DNA from 4 places in the Sporosarcina sp. FA15 genome. Region 4 is predicted to be linked to each of the others. Evidence: riboswitches for the same ligand, from Rfam matches in the RefSeq annotation. Region 4 holds a riboswitch; each other region holds the start of a gene.
The links. Region 4 has a riboswitch for S-adenosylmethionine ahead of cysC (adenylyl-sulfate kinase). Riboswitches for the same ligand answer to the same signal wherever they lie in the genome.
Positions count from the first base shown of each region.

Region 1 (5,679 bases), 1.1 Mb from region 4:
TACTTTGATTCGACATACTTCACTCATAAATTCTGACCTCATTAGACTATATTTTTGATTATAGTCTAATAGTCACTAGAATGATAGAATATTTTAAATAATATAATGTATTTCGACTTATTAAATATACGCAAAATAAAAAACGCCATTCTCTGGCGTTTTAAATGCTTACTTAATACGTTGTAAATGTTTCGTACAATTAAACAGCTCGCATAGGTTTCGATCTTCTTGCAGTTTAATAATAGTGACTGATGTGTTTTCCAGATCCATAGCTAAATCCTTGTAAGGGACAAGCTCTTTTATCAATCGACCAATAAATCCTCCATGACTGACGACTAAGATTCGTTTATCTGGATGCAATTCTTTTATTTCCTCTATGAAATTAAGTCCGCGTGAAATAATTTCTTCCTGCGGTTCGAAACCGAGTTCCAGCTGTCTCCATGAGTGCCCCCATTTTTTTACTCGCTCCATTTCCGTCAATCCTTCAACCAGGCCACCCCCTGATTCCCGCAAGCGATTGTCCGATAAGAGACGGATATCAGGCATACTGTCCGCGATGATTTCAGCTGTTTTTGCAGCACGAATTAAAGGACTTGTGTAGATGACATCCCATTGTTCACCAGAAAGTCTTTGAGCTACACCGTGTGCCATCTCAATTCCTTCATCATCAAGTGGGACATCAGTACTTCCTTGTGCCCTTCCTTCTTTATTCCACGCGGTAACGCCATGTCGTACAAACCCAATTATCGTAATCGTAAACACCTCCCTCTTCACATTTACTCACAAACCATTTCCAAGTATTCCCTATACGACATACCCTAGCGACCTTAGAACATTATTCATAAATGATTCCGTATATAAGTATACTTCCTCGCGCTCTGGTTCCTGATAAACGTCATGGTACAGCCGTTTCCATTGCTTATATTGAAACTCAGAAAGTTCCTGTCGGATAAACCATTTCTTAGCAAGCACTATGTCTGTTATTTTATCCTCTTCCGCAATATGCATAAGCACTGGGATATCATGAACACTTCTTTCGCTCTGCGCAACCAATTTCATGAATGATTGTAACTCTTTATACCAGGCTACGGTGAATTCATCGTTATAAAAGTCATCTTGCTTAGCTTCTTCATATAAATCACTATTGCGTGTTAACATCTCAATGTCAATTTCATGATTCAATTTCATGGATGACGAGAATTTTGTCAATACGTTCGAAAATTTAGGTGGCTGATGACGCAATGCTAGCCATGGGGAACTAAAAACAGCCCCTGCGCATTCAATTTTCTTTCGCTGTAAAAGACGCATTACGAAGGTGGCACCTATTCCATGTCCAATAATGAACAAAGGTAAATTATCATCGAGACCGACCGCTATTAATTTTTCCACAAATTTAGCGTAGGCATCAAATTGTTCATCGTGAATTTTTCCGACACCTTCCGCCCCGTGTCCAGGTAAATCTCCTGTCACGACATGAAAACCGCTGTTTCTTAGTTTCTGAATAAGCCATGCATTTCTACTATGATGTTCGTACACATTATGGACGATGGCCACGACAGCTTTTGGTGGCCCTTCCGCTTCCCATTTCCACATGGTCATCTTCCCCTCATCTATCTAGTTCTTTTATCTATATATTTCCCTATTTATCTACAATAAAAACCTAATCTTTGTTACGATAATTATACACTACCTAAAGAAAAGAGGAGAGCATCATGATTTATCCTTATAAAGGAAAAACGCCTGTAATTGATCCGTCCGTTTTCATTGGCGACTTCACGACGATTTCAGGTGATGTGACAATTGGTCCTGAATCGACAATTTGGTTTAATACCGTAATCCGGGGTGACGTATCTCCAACAATTATTGGACGTAAAGTAAATATTCAAGACTTATGCTGCCTTCATCAAAGCCCAAAGTTTCCGCTTATTCTTGAAGATGAGGTGACAATTGGGCACCAAGTAACGTTACATAGTTGTACGGTAAAAAAAGGAGCGCTTATCGGTATGGGTTCCATTGTTTTGGACGGTGCTGAAATTGGCGAAGGGGCATTCATTGGCGCAGGCAGTCTCGTGCCGCCTGGTAAGAAGATTCCCCCGAATACGCTAGCACTCGGGTCGCCAGCAAAAGTCGTGCGTGAGCTGAATGACGACGATCGTGCGGACATGGAACGGATTGTTCAGGAGTATGCCGAAAAAGGGCAGTATTACAAGAGTTTACAACAGTAATAAAAGAGCTGCCTTTGAAGGCAGCTCTTATTTTTTTATAAATAAAAAGATTACTAAACCAATTAACACAAATAACGCAACAACCCCAACCAGTAGTAACAAACCTATTAAACTCATAGCCCGACGCTCTCTCCTCTCCGATCAGGTTTCACTTTATAACAATTGTATCATTTGTTTATAGCTCCTGTGATGAGAGTGTACGACAGATTCGCTACACTCTATGACGCCCGCTAAATCAAACATCCTAAACAGAAAAAACACCAAAAAACAGGGAAATCCTGCCTTTCAGTGTTTACACTACATTATTTCCCTGCTAACTCTTTCAATGCATCAGCTTTATCCGTTTGTTCCCACGGTAGATCAATGTCTGTACGGCCGAAGTGACCGTATGCAGCTGTTTGTTTATAAATTGGGCGGCGCAGATCAAGCATTTTGATGATGCCTGCTGGACGAAGGTCAAACAGTCCACGCGTAAGCTCAACAAGTTTACTTTCCTCGACTGTGCCTGTTCCAAATGTATCGATAGAAATCGATACAGGTTGTGCAACACCGATTGCATAAGCAAGTTGCACTTCACATCGATCTGCAAGTCCTGCAGCGACAATGTTCTTCGCAACATAACGTGCCGCATATGAAGCCGAGCGGTCCACTTTCGTCGCATCTTTCCCAGAAAACGCACCGCCGCCATGACGCGCATAACCACCGTACGTGTCAACGATGATTTTACGGCCAGTAAGACCTGCATCTCCTTGAGGTCCCCCTATTACGAAGCGGCCAGTTGGGTTGATGAAGTACTTCGTGTCTTCATCGATTAAATCAGTTGGTACAACCGGGTTTATGACGAATTCTTTAATATCACGCTGAATTTGCTCAAGTGTTATTTCAGGGTGATGTTGCGCTGAAATAACAATTGTATCGATGCGTACTGGTTTATTGTTTTCATCATATTCAACAGTCACTTGTGTTTTTCCATCCGGACGCAGATACGTAAGGGTTTCATCTTTGCGTACTTGTGCAAGTCGGAATGATAATTTATGAGCTAGGCTAATTGGTAACGGCATCAGTTCCGGTGTTTCATTACAAGCGTAACCGAACATCAAACCTTGGTCACCAGCTCCAATTGCTTCAAGTTCATCATCTGTCATCGAACCTTCACGCGCTTCAAGTGCCTGGTCAACGCCTGCAGCGATGTCGGCTGATTGTTCATCGATCGCAGTCAAAACTGCAGATGTTTCCCAATCAAATCCGTATTTCGCGCGTACATAACCAATTTCTTTAACAGTTTCACGCACAACTTTCGGGATATCGACATATGTTGTCGTCGTAATTTCTCCTGCAACGAGGACAAGTCCTGTTGTAATTGTCGTTTCACATGCAACACGTGCATTTGGATCTTCTGCCAATATAGCATCTAGAATAGCATCCGAAATTTGGTCACACATTTTGTCCGGGTGTCCTTCAGTTACCGATTCTGAAGTAAATAGTCGGCGATTTGTCATGTTATTTCCTCCTTATATCCTACGAGATTGATACGGTACTCATATGTCCCATGTAGAGTCTTTTCTAAATGAAAAGACTACAAGCCATTGCGAGCTCTATACACGAGGATTAAGGGCGATATCATATAAAAAGCCCTTCGCTCACGTAATAATACATGAGGAAAGGCATGATTTCATAAGCACCTTTCACTCTTATCATACAAGGACTGTGCCTTGCTACAGGTTTGGCACCTTCGCGCAGACAAAACGTCTGTGCAGGTTGCCGGGTTTCATAGGGCCTGACCCCTCCACCAGCTCGGGATAAGAGTATCCGTTCAACTATATATGCTACGAAAAATCTTGTTGCATGTCAAATCTTTTTACCCATTTTGCGTATAAATCCTTGAGGTTTGAATTAGTATAGATTATTATTCTTAATGTGTTATACTAATTCAATAATGTGATGACACCCAATTGATTGGGACTATATGCAAAGGACGGTACATACTTATGATATCTGCGAAAATTAGTGATGACCTCAACAAACTTCTTTCTGGGAAAAATGTAAAAGTTCAACTTTCAGTTCCACAACTTGTTGAAAAAGCGATTTCACGTGGTGAAGCTCAATTGACATCAGACGGAGCGGTTACAGCTCAGACAGGCAAATATACAGGTCGTTCACCTAAGGACAAATACATTGTTGAGGAAGCGTCCTCCAAAGACAAAATCGATTGGGGCAACGTCAATCGTCCAATCTCTTCTGAAATTTTCGATTCATTATATAATAAAGTAATTACTCATTTGAGAACAAAAGACGAACTGTTCGTCTTCAAAGGTTTTGCAGGCGCAGATCCAGCTTCACGACTATCCATTCAAGTTGTGAATGAATTTGCATGGCATAACCTGTTTGTTCACAACTTGTTCATCCGCCCAACTGAAGAAGAACTAGTACAACATGAATCACAATTTACAATCGTTTCGGCTCCTTCATTTAAAGCTGATCCTGTGGTCGATGGTACGAATTCAGAGACATTCATTATCGTATCAATGGAAAAACGTATTGTTCTTATCGGTGGAACTGAATACGCTGGCGAAATGAAAAAATCAATCTTCTCAATCATGAACTACTTACTTCCTGAAAATGGAATTATGCCGATGCACTGTTCGGCAAACGTTGGTGAAGACGGTGATGTTGCCCTATTCTTCGGTCTTTCTGGAACAGGTAAAACAACACTTTCGGCAGATGCAAACCGTAAATTAATCGGCGATGACGAGCATGGCTGGTCTGACACTGGTGTCTTCAATATCGAAGGCGGTTGCTATGCAAAATGTATTAATTTATCACAAGAAAAAGAACCTGAAATTTTTGGTGCAATTCGTTTTGGTTCCGTACTAGAAAACGTTGTCGTCGATCCGGAAACACGCATTCCTGACTACGATGATGGTTCATTAACTGAAAACACGCGTGCAGCTTATCCTATCCAAGCAATTGATAACATCGTTGACCCTTCTGTTGCTGGTCATCCGAAAACGATTGTATTCTTAACGGCAGATGCGTTTGGCGTGCTACCTCCAATCTCGAAGTTAACAAAAGAACAAGCAATGTATCACTTCCTAAGCGGGTTCACTTCGAAGCTTGCCGGAACTGAGCGTGGTATCACATCACCTGAAGCAACGTTCTCAACGTGCTTCGGTTCACCTTTCCTTCCACTTCCAGCGACAGTATACGCTGAAATGCTTGGGAAGAAAATTGATGAACATGATGCACAAGTATTCCTTGTTAACACAGGCTGGACTGGCGGCGTCTACGGCGTTGGTAAACGTATGGATCTTAAATACACACGCACTATGGTACAGGCAGCTCTTGCTGGAGAATTGAACAACATTGAAACAGAAACTAACGGCGTATTCGGCCTCGAAATGCCTACATTCATTGAAGGTGTTCCAACAGAAGTGTTGAACCCGCGCAATGCATG
Region 1 is NZ_CP188818.1:21,136-26,814, reverse strand. Features, by position in the region: gene ACP8HG_RS00210 (histidine phosphatase family protein) at 169-762, opposite strand; gene ACP8HG_RS00205 (alpha/beta hydrolase) at 805-1,593, opposite strand; gene ACP8HG_RS00200 (gamma carbonic anhydrase) at 1,713-2,225, shown strand; gene metK (methionine adenosyltransferase) at 2,528-3,724, opposite strand; SAM riboswitch class I at 3,914-4,031, opposite strand; gene pckA (phosphoenolpyruvate carboxykinase (ATP)) at 4,214-5,679, shown strand, end outside.
Region 1: another riboswitch for S-adenosylmethionine. It lies ahead of metK (methionine adenosyltransferase); the one in region 4 lies ahead of cysC (adenylyl-sulfate kinase).

Region 2 (5,679 bases), 1.6 Mb from region 4:
CATATCCTCCGCAAACCGAGCATATACTTCACCCGACCAATCATATATCCCGACAACCGAGCATATACTTCGCTCGACCAATCATATCCCTCGCCAACCGATCATATCCCTCACCAACCGAGCATATACTTCGCAGACCAATATTCCCCCGACCACAATAAAAAGGTATCTCCCCGTCATTAATGCACGGGAAGATACCTTTTTTATTGTGAACATATGAATACATGTAATAACAAAGCAATGGTGCCTTACTGAGGTAGCCTAAGCGGATTTGAAATGAATCTTCATTTCAACTTAAATAATTAATTCTTAAGCGTAGCCAATTGACTTTCTCTAACTTCTTTCGCCGCTTCAACCATGATTTTCAAAGCGCCAATTGTCTCTTCTTCTTTTCTTGTTTTCAAGCCACAATCCGGGTTAATCCAAAATTGTTTTGGATTAATTGTTTTGAGTGCACGATTAATATTTTGTTTCATTTCTTCCTTGCTTGGAACACGTGGACTGTGGATGTCATAAACGCCTAAGCCAATTTCTTTATCATACGTATTGTTCTCAAATGCAGCGATAATTTCGCCATGACTTCTTGACGTTTCGATTGAAATAACATCTGCATCCAGCGCGCTAATGGATTTGATAATACCGCTGAATTCCGAGTAACACATATGCGTATGAATTTGCGTGTCATTTTCAACAGAAGAAGTTGCCAATTTGAATGCATAGACAGCAGCATCTAAGTAACTTTCACGTTTATCTTGATCCAACGGTAAACCTTCTCGAAGCGCAGGTTCATCTACCTGAATCATGCGAATACCGTTCTTTTCAAGCTCTTCAATTTCTTTACGAAGTGCAAATGCAATTTGGTTCAATACGTCGAAACGTGGAATGTCATCTCGGACAAAGGACCAATTCAAAATCGTTACAGGGCCCGTCAGCATACCTTTTACAGGCTTCGTCGTTAACGTTTGAGCATAGACACTTTCTTTCACAGTAATTGGTTCACTAAACGCAACATCACCTAAAATGAGTGGTGGCTTGACGCAACGAGAACCATAAGACTGAACCCAGCCAAACTGTGATACTGCAAATCCTTCGAACTTTTCACCGAAGTATTCAACCATATCTGTTCTTTCAAATTCACCATGGACCAAAACATCAATGCCGATGTCTTCTTGAATTTCAATCCATTTGTCAATCTGATCTTTGATAAATTGCTCGTAGGCCTCGTTTGTAATTTCTCCTTTACGCCATTTAGATCTTGTCTGTCTTACTTCTGGCGTCTGCGGTAAACTCCCGATTGTCGTTGTCGGCAGAAGAGGCAAATTAAAACGTTTTTGCTGCTCGATAATTCGTTTCGCAAATGGCAATGAGCGATTTACATCTTGCTCAGTTAGATTTTCAATCGTTTCTTTCACTTCAACGTTTTGCCGATACTTCGAGTTATTTAGACGTGCAAGTGCATTTCTGCTCTCCTCAAGTCCTGTCGCAATCGTTTCAGTGCCATCGTGAATCCCCCGACTAAGGAGCACAATTTCAGCAAGCTTCTGATCAGCGAATGACAGACCGCCTTTAATAATTGGATCCAATTTCTCTTCAGTTTCCGTACTGACAGGAACATGAAGAAGTGAAGAGGAAGGTTGAACAATCAAACGGCTTTTATCAACATGTAACTGAATTTCTTCTAATAGTGTTACTTTTTTATCCAGATCCGCTCTCCACACATTTCTACCATCAATGACACCCGCCGCAAGTACTTTGTCTTGAGGGAAACCATATTTTTGTAGCAATTCAAGCGAATCGCCATGAACAAAGTCTAAACCAAATCCGTGTACCGGCAGCGCAACAACCGCTTCATAATTAGCTACTTTTTCAAAATAAGTTTGTAGGATAATCTTTAATTGTGGCACTGCTTCATGAATTGCTGCGTATGCCTGTTGCACATGTTGGAAATCCTCTTCTGTCAACTTACTTGTAAGAATCGGCTCATCAATCTGAACCCACTCAACGCCTGCCACTACAAGCTCTTTCAATACTTCAATGTACAACGGCGTAAACTGTTGCAATAAAGTAGAAAAATTCTCTTCGCCAAAAGATTTTGCCAGTTTAATATATGTAACTGGGCCTAGGATAACCGGCTTGCCATCAATACCCAGCTTTTCTTTTGCTTCCTTATAAAAAGCGAGCGGGCGGTTCTCTACTAATTGCGGCGTTACACCTTCTAGTTCCGGAACAATATAGTGATAATTTGTATTAAACCATTTTGTCATCTCTGAGGCAACCGCATCTTTAGTTCCACGCGCAATTGCAAAGTATGTTTCCAAAGGTACTTTACCACCCGCATACTCGAAGCGTTTTGGTACGACACCAAACATAATAGATGTGTCCAGCACATGGTCGTATAATGAAAAATCTCCAACCGGAATTAGATCAACACCGAATTCTTTTTGTTTCTGTAGACTTTCTAAACGAAGCGTTTCCGTTGTTTTCAGTAGCTGTTCTTCTGATGTTGCCCCATTCCAAAAACTTTCCAACGCCCTTTTCCATTCACGTTTTCCACCGATTCTTGGATATCCACTAGTTGAACTTTGTACTTTTACCATTGTATGTTAGCCCCTTTATTTTTTATTGTATTTTTTCAACCTGTTTTAATACACGATACTCTCGGTTTGGACCACCTCCCTTGCTACAATCACGTCCACTTTACCGTGTATATACTCCGTCAAATTCACAGTCATGTCATAGCGCATAAAGGGAGTGATTAAATAGATGCCATGAAAATGCTCCAGCGCCACATCGATCAATTCTTCCGAAACCTCTAAACCTTCTTTCGTAGACTGCTCACGATTACCATCAGATAAAGCCATTCTTGCACGTACTTGATCCGTCAACTTAATGCCTGGTACCTCATTGTGTAGAAATTCGGCGTTTTGCGATGAAGTCAGCGGCATAATTCCGATGTAAATTGGCGTCTCAATATGTTTTGTTGCCTCGTATACTTCAATTATCTTCTCCGTGCTATAGATAGGCTGGGTAATAAAATAGTCGGCTCCCGCTTCTATTTTTTTCTCTAATCTCTCCACAGCACGATCTAAATGACGCACGTTCGGATTAAAGGCCGCTGCCACAGTAAAGGATGTTTTCTGTTGCAATGACTTTCCAGACTTTGAAATGCCCTCATTGAATTGCTTTATGAGTTGAATCAATTCAAAGGATGTCACATCGAAAACGGATGTTGCTCCGGGGAAATCACCAATTTTCGTAGGGTCCCCCGTAATCGCTAGCAATTCAGTAATACCCAGTGTGTGTAATCCCATGAGATGTGACTGTAATCCAATTAGATTGCGATCTCGGCATGTAATATGGACCAAAGGTGTTGCACCAATCTTTTGTTTAACAAGCGAAGCCATTGAAGCATTGCAAATTCTCGGCGTCGCTAGGGAATTATCGGCCAATGTAATGGCATCCACACCTGCATCTTTTAACGCCTGAGCCCCCTCAAAGAACTTGCCCGTGTTTAAATGTTTGGGCGCATCAAGTTCAACAATTATCGAATGTCTTTTTCTCACTGTTTCAAGCAATGTTGGGGGTTGAGATTCCTTCAATTCAGACTCCACAACCTCTGTCTTTACCTCCTTCTTCTTAACAAGCTTTTCTTGAATTGGTTCCCGAATTGTAAGTCCTTTCACTAGGGCCCTAATATGTTCTGGCGTCGTCCCACAACATCCTCCTATTAAACTAACTCCTGCCTTCCGAAAACTCAGTGCGAACTTCTCGAAATATTCAGGCTCATTTTCGTAAAAAAGTTTCCCATCCTTATATCCTGGATAACTAGCATTCGGATACACCGAAAGTAAAGCACGCTTCATCAACGGCACAGTTTCTAGAGACTTCAGCATATGGTGAGGGCCAAGGCGACAGTTAATGCCTACTATATCTGCACCTAAATCCTCCAACTGCTGTAAGGCATCTATGAGCTCTATCCCATTTTGGAGCACCCCCGCCTCATGCATTGAAACATTCGTAATAATCGGGATATCTGTCTCCTCACGTGCAATTTTGAGCACGGTTGTTAATTCATCAAAATCGTAATAAGTTTCTAAAAGTAGGCCGTCCACTCCCTCAAGAAGTAAGCAATATAGTTGTTCCCTAAAACTGCGCTTGATTTCATCCTTTGTTCCAATGGATGTTCGAGATCCATGAATACCCCCTATAGTTCCAAGGACGAACGTATTTTTACCCGCTGCTTTTTTCGCAATTTGAACTGCGGCTTTATTTATCTTTTTTACACTGTCCTCTAACCCATGACGTGCTAACTTGATATAATTCGCACCATACGTATTAGTTTGAATAATATCCGCACCTGCCTCTATATAGGCTTGGTGGATGCGAAGCACTTGATCTGGATGTGTCAAGTTCAGCTCTTCAAAACAAAGATCCACACCGTGTGAATAAAGTAGAGTTCCCATTGCACCATCACCGATCAAAATTCGTTCTTTCATAGTATCTAGTAAATTCACGACTATCACTTGCTCCTTTCACTTTCCCAAAGTCCCGTTCCGGAAACTCTCTTCATCATTCTTCAAAATATGTTACTTAATGGGAAAATTAATTAAAATAAAAAGAGCCTCTTCCTATGTTGAATAAAGGAAGTAGACTCTAAATCTGAATAAGTCTTCTCCTCATCTACCAAGTCGTGTTATCAACTTGCTGGAATTAGCACCATGCCATAAAATGGCGGTTGCTGAGGTGTCATCGGGCCAGTCCCTATACCTCTCTAGATAAGAAAAACTATTAAATTGGATTTGCTTAGTTACGTTATTACAGACTTTACATCATTGTTGGAAAATTAGCAACACCTTTTTGGAAAGTAATTAATTTATTTCACAGATTCAGACTATTGCTTGTCACTTTAAACAACATAGTTGCTAAACAGCCTTTCGCCATCCTTCATTTAAATTCTTACGTCCCTCTTAGCTTAAATAGGTCAATCAAGGTACCAATAAGTCACTTCTGTCAATTGATCCTTTTCCAGAATTGATTGCGTAACCCGCCGCTCTTGCTCCCCCATCCTAAGTGAGCTAAATGCACATAATAATAATATTAATAATGAGTCCATTAACCACTGTCCCCTCTGTAACCCTGCATATAATAAACTATAAGAACAATAACGAACGACCCGTTTACTCAGTTGTTGTTCCCATCAAATTGAAGGGAGGTCATTGACTTGAAAACTTCCTTGGGCATCTGGATTGGTTGGTTAGCAATAATTTTAGCGGCTATAGGGTTCTTTTATGCTCCTTATTGGTTAGGTGGTGGCGCACTCGTTTTAGGCTTAGTCTGTTTAGCTTCTCCACAAAAAGCATTGGCATGGATTTCAATCCTGCTTGGAGCCATCGTATTATTAATCACGATGTTCCAGTAGCCGGATAATTAATGATACTTCAAGGTATGTTTGGGCTCCTACCATACATACCTTTTTTATTTAATTTGTATGCTTACGATTTACTAGTTAGTTTTTTTTGCAGTTCGGCCACATCAGAACACCAAAACGTCGTTTGTGATAAAGTATCCTAAAGAAGACGCAGCTGAACAGTAAATTATGTATAAAAAAACAGCCCAGTGAAGCGAGTAAATATCGCATCATCGGGCTGTTTTCTGTTTTCATCTTTTTATTATTTCATT
Region 2 is NZ_CP188818.1:4,143,235-4,148,913, reverse strand. Features, by position in the region: gene ACP8HG_RS19730 (hypothetical protein) at 1-81, opposite strand, end outside; gene metE (5-methyltetrahydropteroyltriglutamate--homocysteine S-methyltransferase) at 303-2,597, opposite strand; gene ACP8HG_RS19720 (bifunctional homocysteine S-methyltransferase/methylenetetrahydrofolate reductase) at 2,643-4,514, opposite strand; SAM riboswitch class I at 4,674-4,782, opposite strand; gene ACP8HG_RS19715 (hypothetical protein) at 5,222-5,419, shown strand.
Region 2: another riboswitch for S-adenosylmethionine. It lies ahead of ACP8HG_RS19720 (bifunctional homocysteine S-methyltransferase/methylenetetrahydrofolate reductase); the one in region 4 lies ahead of cysC (adenylyl-sulfate kinase).

Region 3 (5,679 bases), 1.2 Mb from region 4:
AATTTCTTTTGACTTCAATACTTCAATCAAAGCTTTGATCGAATCTTTATCTTCATCACCTTTTCTTACAGCGATGATATTTACATAAGGTGAATCCGCGTCTTCGATAGCAATAGAATCTTTAATCGGATTTAAACCCGCATCGATTGCAAAGTTCGAGTTGATCAGCAATGCATCGCCTTCATCATTTGAGTAAAGCTGCGGCATTAATCCCGGCTCATAGTTTGCGTCAAATTTGATGTTTTTAGGGTTTTCAACGATATCTTTCAGTTCAGCAGCTGTTTTATCTATACTTTCGTCAAGTTTGATAAGCCCTTTTGATTCAAGCATCGCAAGCACTCGTCCGTGATCAGAAATAGAGCTACTCATTAAAATCGTCGCACCATCTGGAAGTTCATCAAGTGATTTATACTTTTTCGAATAAACGCCGATTGGCTCAATATGAATGCCGCCTGCATTTACAAAGTCATATCCCGCATCTTCAATTTGTAATTCGAGATAAGGAATATGCTGAAAGTAGTTTGCATCGAGTTCGCTGGATTCAAGATCTTTATTCGGCAACACATAGTCTTGATATGTTTCGATTTGAAGGTCATAACCTTTTTCCTTCAACAATGGTTTTGCTTGTTCTAGAATGATCGAATGCGGTGTATTGGAAGCTCCGACAACAATCTTAGTTGTTTCTTTTTCGCCTACATTATTGCTGCCGCTAGTGTTTTTTGTTCCGCAAGCTGCAAGCGCGAGTATCAGTACTGCTAATAAAACACCTGTTAGAAATTTCTTCATTTCATAATCTCCCTTTTTTCTAAGATGACAATCTAGGTGATGGGTAAAGATAGTTGTCCACTTTCATCATCAAATCACTTCACAGGAATGACGTCGCCGCCCCACTCTTCGAGAATGAAGTCTTGGATTTCTTTCGATTTCAACACGTCAACCAAAATCTTAATTGCTTCAGTATTTTCATCGCCTTCTCTTACTGTGATGATGTTTGCATATGGCGACTCTGTCTCTTCAATCGCGATAGAATCGTCAAGTGGATTCAAACCTGCATCGATTGCATAGTTTGCGTTGATAACTACTGCATCGCCTTCATCATTTTTATACAATTGTGGTAAAAGTGATGGTTCGTAATTCGCATCAAATTCCAGATTTTTAGGGTTGTCAACAATGTCTTTCACTTCAGCTGTTACTTTATCTACTCCGTCAGCCAATTTGATTAACCCAGCCGACTCTAACAAAGATAGGACACGGCCATGTTCAGCTACTGAGTTACTAAAAATAATAACTGCACCGTCTGGAAGTTCATCAATTGATTTATATTTCGTCGAGTAAACAGCCATCGGTTCGATATGGATAGCTCCTGCATTCGCAAACTTATAACCGTGGTCAATTACTTGTTGATCTAAATAAGGAATGTGCTGGAAGAAGTTCGCATCCAATTCGCCTGATTCTAGATCTTTATTTGGCAAAATATAGTCTTGGTATGTTTCAATGACAAGTTCAATTCCTTTTTCTTTCAATATCGGTGCTGCCTTTTCTAAAATGATTGCGTGCGGTGTGTTAGATGCACCAATGACAATTTCCGTTTCTTCAACAGTTTCTTTGTCAGCTTTGTCTTCCCCACTTGTACTTTTATCATCGCTGTCATTTTTCGCTCCGCAAGCTACCAATGCCAATACAAGTACTGCTAATACTATTCCCCCTAAAAGCTTTTTCATGATTTTTTCTCCCCTTTTTCTATGTTTTATATAATTTACAGGCTAGGCCTGATATTACTGTACTAACTATTATCTCTTGTCGAATTTCCTCACCGCAAAATCCCCGATGAATTGAATGATGAAAACGATAATTAAAATAAGGATTGTTGCAGCAAGTGTAACGTCTTCCCGGCTACGCTGGAATCCATCTAAGTATGCAAGAGTCCCAAGTCCACCTGCTCCGATAATCCCAGCCATAGCAGTGTACCCGACGAGTGCAATCGCTGTTACAGTAATTCCTGAAATAAGTGCAGGCATCGATTCCGGTATAAGAACTTTAAAAATAATCGTTCTCGTTTTCGCTCCCATTGACTTCGAAGCTTCAATTACACCTTTATCAATTTCCTGTAATGCAATCAACACCATTCTTGCATAAAACGGAGCCGCTCCAATAATAAGTGCCGGCATCGCTGCATCCGGTCCGCGGATTGTACCAAGAAGAAATTTCGTAAACGGAATAAGTAAAATGATTAATATGATAAACGGAATGGATCTAAAAATATTGACGAATGCTCCTGATATAATATTGACCAACTTATTCGACCAAAGTTGACCGGGACTAGATAGGAAGAGTAAAATTCCAAGTCCTAACCCAATAACTAAAGTGAACAATGTAGAAACCGCAGTCATATAGAGTGTTTCCACTGTTGCTTCCCACATTTTAGTCCAGTCGACATTCGGAAAAAGGTTTTCAATCATTACCGATCACCTCCGTCTGAACATCATTTTCATTGAGGTATTGAATTGCTTCCTCAATGATTGAGGAATCTCCAAGCAACTGAAGTATCAGTGTGCCGTATGCCCCGCCATGTGTATGGGATATGTTTCCCTGCACGATATTCACATCGACAGTGAATTTCCGAATAAGACTTGCGAGGACAGGTTGTTCTGTCCGCTCCCCTACAAATACAAGCTTGATAAGCGTGCCGGCAGGAAATTCTTCCTTAATATGCGCCATTGCCTGCTTCGCCTCCACGGGTTCCGTCACTTGAGAGACAAACCGCTTTGTGATCGGTTCCTTCGGTGATTGGAACACATCCAGGACATCTCCCAACTCAACAACTTTCCCTGCCTCCATAACTGCAACTCTGTGGCAAATTTTCCGGATAACGTGCATTTCATGTGTGATAAGCACAATTGTCAGTCCAAGTCGTTCATTAATTCCTGTTAGAAGGTCTAGTATTGAATCCGTTGTTTCTGGATCAAGGGCTGAAGTCGCTTCGTCACAAAGAAGGACTTCAGGGTCGTTTGCAAGCGCACGAGCAATCCCTACGCGCTGTTTCTGACCTCCAGACAATTCGGATGGATATGCATTTTCGCGACCAGCCAAACCAACTAATTCAATCAGTTCCGCCACTTTCTTATCACGCTCGGCTTTTCGTACACCCGCGATTTCAAGAGGGAAAGCGATATTCTCCTTCACTGTTCTAGACCACAGTAAGTTAAAGTGTTGGAAAATCATACTCACTTTTTGTCGTGCTTCCCTTAGCTCTTTCCCTTTAATTGCTGATATTTCTAGACTTCCTATTTTAACGCTACCTGACGTTGGCATTTCAAGACCGTTCAGTAGTCGAATCAACGTACTTTTTCCTGCCCCACTATAGCCGATGACTCCAAAAATCTCACCGTCAGTAATTTCAAGCGATACATTTTCGACTGCTGAAATACTGCCTGGCCCTTCACCGTATCGTTTATTTATATCCGTTAAATAAATCATTTTTTTCACCTCAGAAAAATTGTTTTGTTACTAATTTGGTCTAGCTTCAGGCGCCACCCCCTCGGGTCACAAGGCAGTTCGCTGTGGTGGCTTAGGTACGCCCCCTTCGCAATCTGACTTGTGCCTGTCGGGGCTGAGCGGCGCCTTCCGCTTTTCAATACAAAAAAGCCTTCCTGCAGACGGGCAGAAAGGCTTGACGTTATCGAAAATAAACGTTGTCCAATCTCTCATCTTTCAAAGCGTATGCTTTGTGTGACTTGGCACCATTTCACTTACGTGACGGTTGCCGGGCTTCGCAGGGCACTATCCCTCCACCTCTCTTAATAAGAGTGACCTATTCAATTGAATGTTAAGACGAAGTATATCAAAGTTCCATATCTATTGTCAATCTATTTCTTCAAGTAGATACGGTACTGATTGAAATGCATAAATTTTATGGGTTAAAACGCCATCCTTTTGTATAAGAAGGCAAGGAACGCTTTCGATTTCATAGTCAATTGCAATATTTTGTACGTAATTCAAATCTGCTTTCCCGATTGGTATTCCCGGTCTCATGACGGTAATAACTTCCATCATTTTAGATGCGACTGCACAAGTTCCACACATTGGTGTATATAAATAAAACGCTGCCACTGAAGACTCTTTCAAAGCCATCTCCCATTGTTCGCGTGTCCAAGTTTCCATTAATTCTACATCCTTTAAATTAGAAATTCCGGTCTGATTTTAAAATCCGCACCTTGTAGTATTGTAGCCAACACTTTGTATGGGGTCGTCTCCACTTCCCGATAAACCTTTTCTGTGTACAAATGGATTGCTGCCGGGAACTCTCTTTTGAATAAAACACGGGTCTTTTCTCCATCTTCATCCGCATCAACGAAGACAAATAGTTCATGTTCTTCGTAAGGTGCAAGCAATTCTTCAAGCCGATAAGGACTTACTGTGCCGTTCGTACAAATAATTTCGACAGGCTCAACAAGTATTCGTGCCAAACGTTTCTTATCCGAACCGCCCTCGACGATAATTACTCTTTCATCCGACACAAGAAGCCCCTCCTTCGCTCTTTTTTATATAAAGATGCAAAAAACGCCGAAAAAGTACCGGCGCCTTGTCTTAGTTATTCTCCGACAGTCATTTTTTCATACGCTTCAGCTGACATAAGTTCATCCAGTTCAGAAACATTTGAAGGTTCAACAACGATCATCCATGCATTTTCATACGGTGATTCATTGACAAATTCAGGGCTGTCTTCAAGTCCTTCATTCACTTCAATTACTTTTCCGCTGATTGGTGCATAAAGTTCTGATACTGTCTTAACAGATTCAACGCTTCCGAAAGGCTCGTCCGCTTTGATGTCATCTCCGACAGATGGAAGTTCAACGAATACGATATCGCCTAGTTCAGATTGTGCAAAGTGAGTAATACCGATGCGGTAGTTACCACCTTCGTCTTTTACCCATTCATGCTCTTCAGAATAACGCAGATCTTTTGGTGTGCTCATTCCGTATCCCTCCAAATAAATAGTTTCATTCTCTTCAATTCTGTCATATTTCTCGAATAAAGACAAGATAGGAAATCAGTTAGTCCATACTTTGTCGAACTCTTCTTCCTTGAATCCGACAGTCACCTTACCATCACCGAAGACAATTGGTCTCTTAATCAACATACCGTCAGATGACAGCAAGCTAATTTTCTCTTCATCTGTCATTGTGAGCAATTTGTCTTTCAAGTTTAGCTCTCTATATTTCGTCCCACTAACGTTGAAAAACTTTTTCAACTCCAAATCCGATGCCGCAATCATTTTGCCAAGTTCTTCTACTGAAGGAGGAGCTTCCGCTATGTTCACTTCCTGAAAGTCCAAGTTGTTCGTCTCAAGCCATTTTTTTGCTTTCCTGCATGTCCCGCACTTTGGATAACCGTAATAAACTAATCCCATACCGCAACGCCTCCATTTTCGCCATTATAACAGAAAAAACACCTTGGCGCCTATTGGTACCTGGACGTCAAAGTGAGATCGGTAATTTTACTTCATTAAACAATCAAGTCTCTCGATTAATTATTGACTTGCATAATACGATAGCGAGCAGGGCTTGAAAACCGCTATAACCCTTTACTATTTTCGGCCCGCTTTCGGCGAATTAATTACGATATTATTACCGTGGGGCAGGTGCTTTGAAAGAATAGAAAAGATGACTTTCTATAGAG
Region 3 is NZ_CP188818.1:4,553,980-4,559,658, reverse strand. Features, by position in the region: gene ACP8HG_RS21825 (MetQ/NlpA family ABC transporter substrate-binding protein) at 1-786, opposite strand, end outside; gene ACP8HG_RS21820 (MetQ/NlpA family ABC transporter substrate-binding protein) at 861-1,721, opposite strand; gene ACP8HG_RS21815 (methionine ABC transporter permease) at 1,791-2,459, opposite strand; gene ACP8HG_RS21810 (methionine ABC transporter ATP-binding protein) at 2,452-3,477, opposite strand; SAM riboswitch class I at 3,702-3,807, opposite strand; gene ACP8HG_RS21805 (thioredoxin family protein) at 3,862-4,161, opposite strand; gene ACP8HG_RS21800 (toprim domain-containing protein) at 4,176-4,517, opposite strand; gene gcvH (glycine cleavage system protein GcvH) at 4,592-4,975, opposite strand; gene ACP8HG_RS21790 (arsenate reductase family protein) at 5,051-5,410, opposite strand.
Region 3: another riboswitch for S-adenosylmethionine. It lies ahead of ACP8HG_RS21810 (methionine ABC transporter ATP-binding protein); the one in region 4 lies ahead of cysC (adenylyl-sulfate kinase).

Region 4 (5,679 bases):
TCAGAAGAAATAAGTTCATAAAGGAAGTTTGTCAATGCAAGAGACTAACATTACGAGAATAGAATTAGACGGTAGAGAACTAATACTTATTGGAACTGCCCATGTTTCCAAGCAAAGTGCAGAACAAGTAAAAGAGGTAATCGACAAGGAAAGACCCGATTCAGTATGCATTGAATTGGATGAACAAAGGTTTCAATCTATAATGGATAGTAATAAGTGGAAAGAAACGGATATTTTCAAGGTGATTAAAGAGAAGAAAGCTACATTGCTCTTAATGAATCTGGCAATATCCTCCTTTCAAAATCGTTTGGCAAAGCAATTTGATATTAAACCTGGACAGGAAATGATTCAGGGGATTGAATCAGCAAAAGAAGTCGGTGCAAATTTGGTGCTGGCTGACCGTAATATCCAAATTACTTTTTCCCGAATTTGGGGGAATATTGGACTTAAGGGGAAAAGTCAGCTTCTGATGTCGGTTTTTTATAGTATCTTCAGCAAAGAGACGATTTCTGAAGAAGAATTGGAGAAAATGAAATCAAAGGACACGCTAAATGCCGTTCTAACTGACTTTACGGAATCATTTCCAAGGTTAAAGACGCCCTTAATCGATGAGAGAGACCAGTATTTAGCACAGAAAATCAAAGATGCACCAGGTAAAAAGGTCGTTGCAGTCATTGGTGCAGCACATGTTCCAGGGATTACAAAAGAAATCTATAATGACCATGATTTAGTCGCATTAGCGCAAACACCACCAAAATCAAAAATCCCAAAAATTATCGGATGGGCAATTCCGATTCTTCTATTATCAATTATCGCCTACACCTTTATCGCAAATCCATCTGCCGGTTTCGATCAAGCGTTAAGCTGGGTCTTATGGACAGGTAGCCTGTCAGCTATTGGTGCTGCGGTGGCTCTTGGACACCCGCTGGCCATTTTAGCGGCCTTTGTTTCAGCCCCTATTACTACCTTGCATCCACTGATAGCGGCCGGTTGGGTTTCAGGAATTGTTCAAGCATTTTTTCGCCGCCCAAGTGTTGGTGACTTTGAAACGCTTTCTGCAGATGTTTTTACGATTAAAGGTTTTTGGGCAAATAAGGTGACACGGGTCTTGCTGGTAATTGTTTTGACTAACTTGGGAGGAACGTTGGGGACCTTCTTAGGCGGAGCCGACGTTATCCGTGTATTCTTTGAAAACTTAAAGTGAAATCAATTGATCAGCATTTTCTTTTAAACGTTTTATAGTAATAATGAGGTGGGGACCGGATGAATCGAATCAGTTTTTGCTTGTTAGTGATTTTGACGACTGGACTAATGGGTTCTTCTTTTACAATAGGGAAGTTAGGGTTAGCCTATTCGTCTCCACTCCTATTAGTCGCTCTGCGTTTTACGCTTGCAGGGATTATTATGGCAACTATCGTTAAAATCTTAAACAAGCCACATCCAGTAAAAGCAATCGACTGGGTGTGGCTTGTTCTAATTGGACTTTTCCAAACAGCTTTTGTGATGGGCTGTATATTTATGGCACTGCGTACAATCACTTCTGGAGAGACGTCTATCCTAACGTTTATGAATCCTTTACTCGTTGTCGTTTTTGGGACGCTTTTTTTAAAATCGCGTTACCATATTCAGCAATGGATAGGTGTACTGTTAGGTTTTATCGGGGTTTTTCTCACGTTAGGTTCACATCTTGACTTTAAAGTCGGTACCATATTAGGGCTTTTGTCGGCTGTTTCATGGGCGATTGCTACGCTATTGATAAAAATACATGGTTTCAAATTTGATACGTATGTAATGACAGCCTATCAAATGCTTTTTGGTGGATTAATTCTCTTTCTGGGAAGCTTACTACTGGAAGAGACTTTCTTTAAAATGACTACTCAATCTATCCTGATTTTGTTATGGCTTACCATTGCAGCCTCAATTATTCAGTTTTCTATTTGGTTTTATCTTCTCCAAAGAGGTAATCAAGAACGAACTAGTGCATTCCTTTTTTTAGCGCCATTCTTCGGTGTACTCACAGGATGGTTTTTACTCCATGAAAGACTAACCTGGTCTATCCTTTTTGGTGGATTACTAATATTTGCAGGAATCTTTCTTGTTAATTGGAAAAATAATTATGAAAAGGAAATAGAGAAAACCGATGAGAACAACGAAAGGTTAAGTGAGAGTTAACTAACATGTTTCCTAGCGCACTGAAAAGTAGTTTAAAGTGCCTATTATATCTGCAAGAAGATCGCCTTTAATTCCAACTAAACTGATATGATTGAAAATAAATTCTGATAAGTCATTGACTTTGAATTTTCGATAATGTAGTATTGGTCTCAACTTAATAGTTTATATCTTATCTAGAGAGGTTGAGGGACTGGCCCGATGAAACCTCGGCAACAGACTGTTTAGTACTGTGCCAATTCCAGTAAACGAAAGTTTAGCAGATAAGAGGAGTAATATGTGTTCGATTCTATTAACCTCTTCTTGCTCTATTTAGAAGTGGTTTTTTTATTTCTTTACTGTAAAGGTTGTAAGTCATTTATCATTTTAACAATTTCATACATGCTAATTAGACAACTAAAGGCAACTTTCTAATCGATTATTTGAATCGGAAAAAGGTGTCTTTTTTGTATATAAAAATTAAACTGAAACAAATGATTTAGGGGGGCAAACAATGACAGAGTCTACAAATATCGTTTGGCATGAATCAGAGGTAACAAAAGAAAATCGTCAAGAACTAAAGGGCCATAAGAGTGCTATTCTTTGGTTCACTGGGCTATCAGGGTCAGGGAAATCAACAGTTTCAGTAGCGCTAGAAACAGAGTTACACGCGAAAGGCATTCATACTTATCGACTGGATGGAGATAATGTCCGGCACGGTTTAAATAAGAATCTAGGGTTTAGTCCAAATGATCGGACGGAAAATATTCGCAGAATCGGTGAAGTTTCAAAACTAATGGTCGACGCTGGCTTATTCACATTGACAGCATTCATATCGCCTTATCAGGAAGATCGAGATCAGGTGCGAGAAATTGTCAAATCCGATGAGTTTATCGAAATATACGTTAAGGCAAGTTTAGAAACTTGTGAAGAACGGGATCCGAAGGGGCTTTATAAGAAAGCAAGATTGGGTGAAATTAAAGGTTTTACAGGAATTGATGCTCCTTATGAAGAACCTGTTAACCCGGAAATAATCATTGATACCAATCAATTAAATATTGTAGAGTCTGTCAAAGCCATCGTTTCTTATTTAAAAGAAAATAACTATATCTAAAAAAATTACTAAATGCGTAACATATTGGGGTTTTAGGAATAGAATGTATTTAAACCTACTTGACACATAGGATTAATAAAGTTAGTATAAACGCTAATCACATGCCGACTGGAAATCAAGAAGCTAATGGACAATCGTGAACATACGAACAATTCGCTGACTAAAAAATTAGAGGCGACTTTAATCAATAGTAGATTAAAGTCGCCTTTTTTAAAAAAAGATAATGTAATAGAGTTATTGAGTTTAGAGGGGGGATTAGTATGGCGAAGTTGACGTACAAATCTTGGGCTGAGACTAGTGAAGTTTTTCCAATCGATGACGAGTCAAAAGGTGCGTTAAACGTCTTGCGATGGGCTTACGGAGAATACGACGATGAACTTGTATATGCGTGTAGTTTTGGGGTTGAAGGTATAGTAATGATAGATTTAATCTCGCAAATAAAACCAACTGCTAAAGTGGTCTTTCTCGAAACCGGATTTCATTTTCAAGAAACGCATACCTTAATCGATGAAGTAAAGAAACGTTATCCAAAGCTTGTAATTGAAATGAAGACTCCCGGCTTAACGGTTGAGGAACAAGCTGACAAGTATGGCGATCGACTATGGGAAAGACAGCCGGATCGTTGTTGTCATATGAGGAAAGTAATTCCACTCCGTGAAGCAATGAGCGGTACGACCGCTTGGTTATCAGGACTTAGGCGTGAACAATCACCATCAAGAAGTCAAACAAACTTTGTGAACAAAGATGAAACCTTTCAATCGGTTAAAATTTGCCCGCTGATTCATTGGACGTGGATTGATATTTGGGATTATGTAAAAAAACATAATTTGCCTTATAATCCACTCCATGACCAAGGCTATCCCAGTATCGGTTGTTCACACTGCACATTCAAAGGGGATACAACGACGGGGTCGAGGTCAGGGCGCTGGGCAAATCAGGCGAAGACAGAGTGTGGCTTGCATAATGCTAACGAAAATGGGGGAATTTAAATGAGTTTGAGTCAACCGCATGGTGGTACATTAATTAATCGCTGGAATCCTGGTTTTCAATACGAAGGAATAACTGAAACAGTTGAATTAGACGAAATTGCTAGTAGTGACTTGGATTTGATTGGTACGGGTGCTTATAGCCCTTTAAGTGGATTTCTTACAGAAGTAGACTACAATTCTGTTGTTACAACAATGAGATTATCTACTGGAGTACCTTGGACAATTCCGATTACATTGCCAACGACAGAGGTGAACGCACAAGGTATCGCTGTTGGGAAATTTGTGAAATTGGTGAGAGATGGAGTTGTCTATGGTGTTCTCGAAGTATCGGATATTTTCACACCAGATAAGGAAAAAGAAGCTAAACTAGTCTATCAAACGACAGACCGTGAGCACCCAGGCGTCAAGAAGTTGTTTGAGCGCCCTAATGTCTACCTGGGTGGAACCATCACACTGATTCAGCGAAGGCCGCTGAATGAGTTTTCGGAGTACCTATATGACCCGATTGAAACAAGAGGGAAATTCCAAGAGCTAGGCTGGGAAACAGTCGTCGGTTTCCAAACGAGAAACCCAGTTCATAGGGCACATGAATATATTCAAAAGACTGCATTGGAAATTGTAGATGGATTATTTTTGAATCCCCTTGTAGGTGAAACGAAATCAGATGATATTCCAGCAGATGTGCGCCTGGAAAGCTATGAAGTCTTACTAGAAAAATATTATGCGAAAGAGCACGTGTTTTTAGGTGTGTTTACAGCAGCAATGCGCTATGCCGGACCAAGAGAAGCTGTTTTTCATGCGATGGTTCGAAAGAATTTTGGTTGCACACACTTTATCGTCGGTCGTGATCATGCGGGTGTTGGTAATTATTACGGTACGTATGATGCTCAGAAAATCTTTAGCAACTTTACGCTTGGAGAACTTGGGATCACGTTATTATTTTTCGAGCATAGCTTTTACTGCAATAAATGCGGTAACATGGCAACACCAAAAACTTGTCCGCATGATGCCAGTCACCATGTGATCTTGTCGGGAACAAAAGTGAGAGAAATGCTTCGTAAGGGAGAACAACTGCCATCGACATTTAGCCGACCGGAAGTGATCGAAGTATTAATTGCAGGAATGCAAAAAGAAGAGATTCATTCATAACGATGATTTTATTGTAGAACTGAGCGGTGAGAGGAGAGATGAGAATGGGAAAAGTATTTATAGTTGGAGCTGGACCTGGAGATGTTGATTTAATCACCGTTAAAGGGATGAAATGTATTCAACAAGCGGATGTCATCTTGTATGATCGTTTAATTAATAAAGAGTTGCTCTCCTATGCAAAACCGGGAGCGGACTTAATTTATTGCGGAAAACTCCCAAATTACCATGCAATGATTCAGGAGACGATTAACCACTTTTTAGTGAAATATGCGAAGCAGG
Region 4 is NZ_CP188818.1:1,131,859-1,137,537, forward strand. Features, by position in the region: gene ACP8HG_RS05315 (TraB/GumN family protein) at 35-1,204, shown strand; gene ACP8HG_RS05320 (DMT family transporter) at 1,264-2,172, shown strand; SAM riboswitch class I at 2,339-2,439, shown strand; gene cysC (adenylyl-sulfate kinase) at 2,663-3,262, shown strand; gene ACP8HG_RS05330 (phosphoadenylyl-sulfate reductase) at 3,523-4,251, shown strand; gene sat (sulfate adenylyltransferase) at 4,252-5,400, shown strand; gene cobA (uroporphyrinogen-III C-methyltransferase) at 5,445-5,679, shown strand, end outside.